Regions from separate parts of the Phyllobacterium sp. SB3 genome, predicted to be linked through region 2. Evidence: predicted binding sites of a transcription regulator. Region 2 holds the regulator's gene; the other holds the start of a gene.

Region 1 (3,422 bases), 290 kb from region 2:
AGCATGTAACTATTGCCCCAATTGGCGGCTTTGCACGCAATCTTGAGCAAAACAGGACTTGTTATAGAGCGGGTTAATCACCATAATTCTTGTCAAGGCATGCTGGGGTCCCGCCAGCGGAGCCTGGGGATAGTCCCCGACACCCGACGGGACGAAGCAATGAGGAAAACCATGGCTGACTATCGCAACATCCAGGCCCAGAATTCGGCCGGAGTGCGTGTGGACGCGGGGATCGATCAAGGTCTGCGCAGCTACATGCTGAAGGTCTACAATCTTATGGCGATCGGTCTCGCAGTGACCGGTCTTGCTGCTCTCGCAATCGTATATATGACAACAACCAATGATGCGTCGCTTGCGGCTGCAACATTGCCCAACGGCAAGATGCTGACCAGCTTCGGTGTTACGTTCTACGTGTCGCCATTGAAGTGGGTAGTAATGCTTGCCCCGCTGGCTGCAGTGTTCTTCCTGAGCTTCCGCATTAATTCGATGAGCGTTGCTGCCGCCCAGACGACTTTCTGGGTTTATGCCGCACTTGTCGGTGCATCGCTCTCGTCAATCTTCCTGGTTTATACATCCGGAAGCATTGTACAGACGTTCTTCATCACTGCGGCATCGTTCGGTGCGCTTTCGCTCTATGGCTACACGACCAAGCGTGACCTTTCCGGTTTCGGCTCGTTCCTGTTCATGGGCGTCATCGGTATCCTGCTCGCTTCGGTGGTCAATATCTTCCTTCAGTCGAGCGCGCTTCAGTTCGCTATCTCTGCAATCGGTGTGCTGGTATTTGCAGGCCTAACCGCCTACGACACACAGCAGATCAAGGAAATGTATTATGAGGGCGATGATTCGGACTCCTATGGCCGCAAGGCAATCATGGGTGCGCTGCGTCTCTATCTCGACTTCGTCAACATGTTCATGTTCCTGCTGCAGTTCCTGGGCAACCGCGAATAGTTTTTACGCAGGACCAATAATGAAAAGGGCAGCCCAGGCTGCCCTTTTTTATGCGTTGCATAAGGATTGCTGATCGAGAATCTATCACCAAGCCCTTTAATTCTGCATCGAACGGGTGCATGAAAGTTGTCAGAAACTTACCCTTCAAGCGAAATCCATGTCTGACATCAATATCCGTTCCGCACAGCCAGCCGATCTGCCAACCATCACCGAAATCTATCGAGATGCAGTTCTGCATGGCACAGCTACTTACGAGATTGATCCGCCCGATCTCAAGGAAATGACGAACCGGTTTCACTTGCTTACTTCGGATGGCTTTCCATACGTCGTGGCGGAGCAGAACGGCGAGGTTATTGGCTACGCCTATGCCAGTTATTTCCGAGCACGTCCTGCCTATTGGTGGATGGTTGAGGACTCGATCTATATTACGCCAGCAGCCAAGGGCAAGGGATTGGGGAAAGTTCTGATCCAACGGCTTATTGATGATTGCACTGCTTTGGGATTCCGTCAGTTCATAGCTGTCATTGGCGATGGCCATGAGGGATCGGCTTCGGTGCGTCTGCACAGCAAGGCGGGCTTCCGGCATTGCGGCAAGATAGAAGCTTCCGGTTTCAAGCATGGCCGATGGCTGGACACGGTTCTCATGCAGCTTGATATGAATGGGGGAGCAGCAACGCTGCCGGGCAAGCCGCCACTTAAGTAGTAATTAGCTTCGAACGATGCTCAAGGTCTTGTCGAAGACGCGCAAGACCCTGTCCAATTCATGACCACGCTTGAGGATAAGTCCGCTTGCTGCAATCACGCTGTAGACGCCCTGCTTTCGTGATAATTTCGGGTTCTTTTCGATGCGGAACATCGGGACTTCGCTGGTTCGCCGGAAAACCGAAAAAATTGCCCTGTCGGAAAGATGGTCGATGGCGTAGTCGCGCCATTCACCGGCGGAAACCATGAACCCGTAAACCCGCAAAATCTGGTTTAACTCGCGCCGGTCAAAGGTAACAGGCAGGTCATTGTTTCGAACGAGGGGGATGAGTTTCGCCTGACGCTGCGAATCTTCGCCACCTGCATTGCTGTCCATCAATCAACCACCTTTGAATCTGTCGTGTGACACCTGGATGACAATAAAGTGGCCCCATCCGGACAATTTTACAAGCTTGCAGTTTTCTCGCAGCACAGATTTTATAAAAACGCCGGTGTAATTTCATCGTCTCACGAACAAATACGAGATGAAGTGAATGGTGATGGCTCATCACATTCTCGCCATCTTCTGTACGCATTGCCGCCGGATTTCAAACTGAACATCGCCCCGTGTTGCCAGAGACGGTTTCATCAGGGCAGTCCGATTACCCAAGCCCCCCGCCCAAGCGGATTGTTCAGGTAAGACCAACAGTTCTCATCTATTGGCAACATGCCCCAATAGCTCAGGCCGGATTTATCCGGCCTGTTTTTGTTTAGTGCAGGGTGTTATTTCGCTGCCATGATTGAAGCGCCGATAATCGGCCCCGGCTTGCCGTCGCCCAGCATTTCCTGCAATAAAACAGCGCAACCGGAAGCTTTCTTGCTGGCAAGCTCGCTGATTGGAATTTCGATCTTTTGTGCGTTTCCGTCCCACATGCCGATGGTTTCCATGGCCCGAACGCTGTTGGCATAACTCACCATCCGTCCGACATTTTCACCCCCGGGAATAGAGACGATGCTCTCCCGGTTGAAATAGGCAAGGACCACGCGAACCGGATTGGTAGTCACAGGGCCAGATCCGATATCGATGAGGAGCCGGTTTTTTGCAGCTTTTTCAATTGAGACCGGCACTGTCAGGCCAGAAGGCGTGTCGCGCATATCCGCAATGCGCCGGCGGATTTTTGTCTCGTCCTGTCCGTTCACATGTTCGCGGCCATTGATAATGACCTGCGGTGTGTAAACGCCGTTCAGGCTGAGGGCCTTACGATACTCGTTCTGACGCTCGGTATTTTCCGGCAAGGCAAGATTATCTGTCCAACCGCGATAATCCCAATAGTCGACATGAAATGCCAGTGCCACGACCTTCCCTTCGGTTGCCAATTCTTTAAGGACGGCATCGGCAGGCGGACATGATCCGCATCCCTGCGACGTATAAAGTTCGACGACACCTTCCGGTTTCGTTCCCGCATCCTCGGCGCAGACTGGCAACACATAGACGATCGCTGCCACTAGAGGCACGCCGATAGCCAGAAGTCTTGAAGTGGTGCGCGAGAGCAAGGTTGCGAGCTTTCTTCCCGAAAATTTCTAAATCTTATGTGCCAGATTGGTTGCCAGAAGATTGATAGGAGTCCGTTCGCTCAAGAGGAAGTCACTTTGAGGTGAATTCAATCACGAATGCTACATCCTTACAGGATTGAGGGCCGCCAGTTGCCCGGCGGCCCTCAATCCTAACAAAATTCCGCTAAATCAGGCAGCGAGATCGCGCAGAACGTACTGCAGGATGCCGCCATTCTTCA
Region 2 (3,422 bases):
CGGCCCTTACTGCTAAGGCGTGTCCCCCGTTTGCGCCAGAACCGCCACGCCATTACTAGTCCGGTGGCAGCTGTAACTCCGGCCAGCAGCAGCGCAACCGCCGTCCATGGCCGCTCGCGAACCAGCAGCGGCATCAGGTCAAATATCTGGCGCGAATACAAAAAATCCGCCGGATAGAGCGGATCGCCAAGATAAAGAGCTTTCTGCCGCCCTACCCATGTAAAAAACAGGGCAAGCGGCGCAACAATCAGCAGGCCGTTATGGGCCCGGCCGAAAATGGCATCCAATGTAAGAATAATCAGGACATAGAGACCAACTGTGGTCCATGCCGGACGATAAAGCTGCTGAAAGAAGAGAATCGAGTCTGAGATTGAGCCCCGAAACACCAGTTCGATGGCAAGAACAAGCATTGTGGAGATGGCAAATACGGCCGTCAGATAGCCCGCGTGGCGGAAAAAACCTGCCAGCCGCGATGGCCTGACCACCGCTTCTGCACCGGACCAGACATTCGTTTCAAGTTCCACTTGCTCGATCTGCCCAGCCAAAAACATCTCCACGCTACACGAGAACGGCATTCACAAAACCGTCACATAAACGTCATATATCAGCGTTCCGTTCCCCGACCAGTGACAAAATCGTTAATGCCGATAAATTTGTCTTGATACAGAGTCATGGATTGTGATGGCTGGCGAGCTTTTGTGCCGCGACCGGAATGGCAAGTCTCCGGAGTTTAAAAAGAACATGAATACAATGTGGCCCGGGTCGTTCTTGTGAGGAACGGCCCGGGCCGGAATGTCTGAAACAAAGAAGTTTATACGGAAAGCCGGTCGCTATCCGAAAGAATAGCCTGCACCGCGCACTGTACGGATGGGATCAAGCGAGCGGCCGATATTGATTGCCTTGCGCAGACGGCCCACATGCACGTCAACCGTGCGGTCATCGACATAAATGTCCGCGCCCCAGACATTGTCCAGTAATTGACCGCGCGAGAACACCCGGCCCGGCGATTGCATGAGGAATTCCAGCAGGCGGAACTCGGTTGGACCGAGCTTCAATTCGCGTTCCTTGCGGAAAACCCGATGCTGCTCGCGGTCAAGCTTCAGATCGCCAAAGCTCAATACGTGTGAAAGCAGGCTGGGATTGACCCGTCGCAGCATGGATTTGATACGTGCCAGCAATTCCGGCGTGGAGAACGGCTTGACCATGTAGTCGTCCGCACCGGTTGAAAGTCCGCGCACACGCTCGCTTTCTTCCCCGCGTGCCGTCAGCATGATGATCGGCAGGATTTCCGTCTCGCGGCGCGCACGCAGGCGGCGGCAAAGTTCAATACCCGAAAGACCCGGGAGCATCCAATCGAGGATCAGCAGATCCGGTACTTTTTCGCGCAAGGCTATTTCGGCTTCGTCACCACGGCTGATGGTTTCGACAATATAGCCTTCAGCCTCCAGATTATACCGGAGGAGTACACTGAGGGCGTCTTCGTCTTCAACGACTGTGATTCTGGGAGCTATAGGCATGATCTGCTTCCGGCAATTATGGCGTGACTGGCTCGTCTAAAATAACGGTATGGGACTGGTCTTCCTTCGGACGTTCCGCTGGAAGCTGGGTTCCCGTGACAATGTAGTAAACCGTCTCGGCAATATTGGTGGCATGGTCACCGATACGCTCGATATTCTTGGCGCAGAACAGCAGATGCGTGCAGGCCGATATGTTGCGCGGATCTTCCATCATGTAAGTCAGGAGTTCGCGGAAAAGCGATGTGTAAAGCGCATCGATCTCATCGTCGCGCTCGCGGACGATGTTGACCTGTGCCACAGAACGCGTTGCATAGGCGTCCAGCACATCCTTGAGCTGTGTCAGCGCAAGCTCTGCAATTGTCTGCAAGCCACGATAGACAGAGAGCGTCTGCCGCGTGTCATTGACCGCAACAACGCGCTTGGCGATGTTTTTGCCGAGATCGCCGATACGTTCGAGATCGGACGAGATGCGGATGGTGCCGATGACTTCGCGCAGATCGATTGCCATTGGCTGGCGCTTGCCGATGATCGTGATGGCCTTTTCGTCAATCTCGCGCTGACCGGCATCGAGGATCAGGTCATCCGAAATAACGCGCTGGGCAAGGGCATTGTCAGAATTTACCATGGCGGACACGGCCTGTTCGACCATGCGCTCCGCATGCCCGCCCATCTCTGCAATCTTGTGCGTGAGGAACTTCAGTTCATCGTCATAGGAGCGGACGGTGTGTTGTGCTGTTTCAGTCATTGCCTAAGCCTCTTCCCGTGATCAACCGAAACGTCCGGTAATGTAGTCTTGCGTGCGCTTTTCGGTAGGGCTCGTAAACATCATTTCCGTGTCGCCGACTTCGACAATATTTCCGAGGTGGAACATTGCAGTACGTTGCGACACACGAGCAGCCTGCTGCATCGAGTGTGTGACGATGACAATCGTATAGTTCTGGCGCAATTCATCGATCAACTCTTCGACTTTTGCCGTAGCAATCGGATCAAGCGCCGAACATGGCTCATCCATGAGGATGACTTCAGGGCTGACCGCAATGGCCCGTGCGATGCAAAGGCGCTGCTGCTGACCGCCCGAAAGGCCGGTGCCAGGTTCATGCAGACGATCCTTGACCTCAGCGAAAAGACCGGCGCGTTGCAGGCTTTTTTCAACGATTTCCTCCATATCCTGCCGGGTACGGGCAAGACCATGGATGCGTGGTCCATAGGCCACATTCTCGTAGATGGACTTCGGAAATGGATTGGGTTTCTGAAAAACCATGCCGACGCGGGCACGCAGTTCGACAACATCGATTTTCGGATTGTGGATGTCTTCGTCATCGAGCGTGATAAGTCCGCCCATCTTGCAACCTTCAATCGTATCGTTCATGCGATTGAGTGTGCGCAGGAAAGTGGACTTGCCGCAGCCCGAAGGCCCGATCAATGCCGTTACCATCTTTTCCGGTATATCCAGACTGACGCCGAACAAGGCCTGCTTGTCACCATAATGGACGGTGACGTCGTTGCCTCGCATCTTGATCGCATTGGTTTGCGCGTTCATCTTGTCATTCACCGCTTTTTCGAGATTTCGTTCGGTCATTAGATTCATGATTGGAGCCTTCCCCGTGACCTACCAGCGACGCTCAAAGCGGCGCCGAAGAATGATTGCCGTGATATTCATGACCGCAAGGAACAGCAACAGTACGATGATAGCACCGGATGTCCTTTCAACGAAGGCCCGTTCCGCCTCGTTGGCCCACATATAGATCTGCACCGGCAATGCCGTCGACGGATCGAGCGGTGTCACGGGACTGTTGGCTACGAAAGCCACCATGCCTATCAGCAGCAGCGGTGCCGTTTCGCCCAGTGCGTGAGCAAGGCCAATGATGGTGCCGGTCAATATGCCTGGTGCGGCAAGCGGCAGCA

The links. The regulator PhoB, encoded in region 2, activates phosphate uptake and scavenging genes when phosphate is short. The targets are predictions, from matches to a motif close to TGTCATNNANCTGTCAT.
Region 1: the regulator PhoB is predicted to act here: its motif matches at 2,053-2,069, upstream of ABKW30_RS02745 (DUF2794 domain-containing protein).

The regions. Positions count from the first base shown of each region.
Region 1 covers NZ_JBDYKI010000001.1:542,293-545,714, reverse strand. Annotated here, with positions in the region: gene ABKW30_RS02755 (Bax inhibitor-1/YccA family protein) at 172-948, shown strand; gene ABKW30_RS02750 (N-acetyltransferase family protein) at 1,106-1,651, shown strand; gene ABKW30_RS02745 (DUF2794 domain-containing protein) at 1,655-2,026, opposite strand; gene ABKW30_RS02740 (DUF1223 domain-containing protein) at 2,413-3,183, opposite strand; gene acnA (aconitate hydratase AcnA) at 3,373-3,422, opposite strand, start outside.
Region 2 covers NZ_JBDYKI010000001.1:252,310-255,731, forward strand. Annotated here, with positions in the region: gene ABKW30_RS01265 (LTA synthase family protein) at 1-545, opposite strand, end outside; gene phoB (phosphate regulon transcriptional regulator PhoB) at 831-1,517, opposite strand; gene phoU (phosphate signaling complex protein PhoU) at 1,534-2,262, opposite strand; gene pstB (phosphate ABC transporter ATP-binding protein PstB) at 2,284-3,105, opposite strand; gene pstA (phosphate ABC transporter permease PstA) at 3,127-3,422, opposite strand, start outside.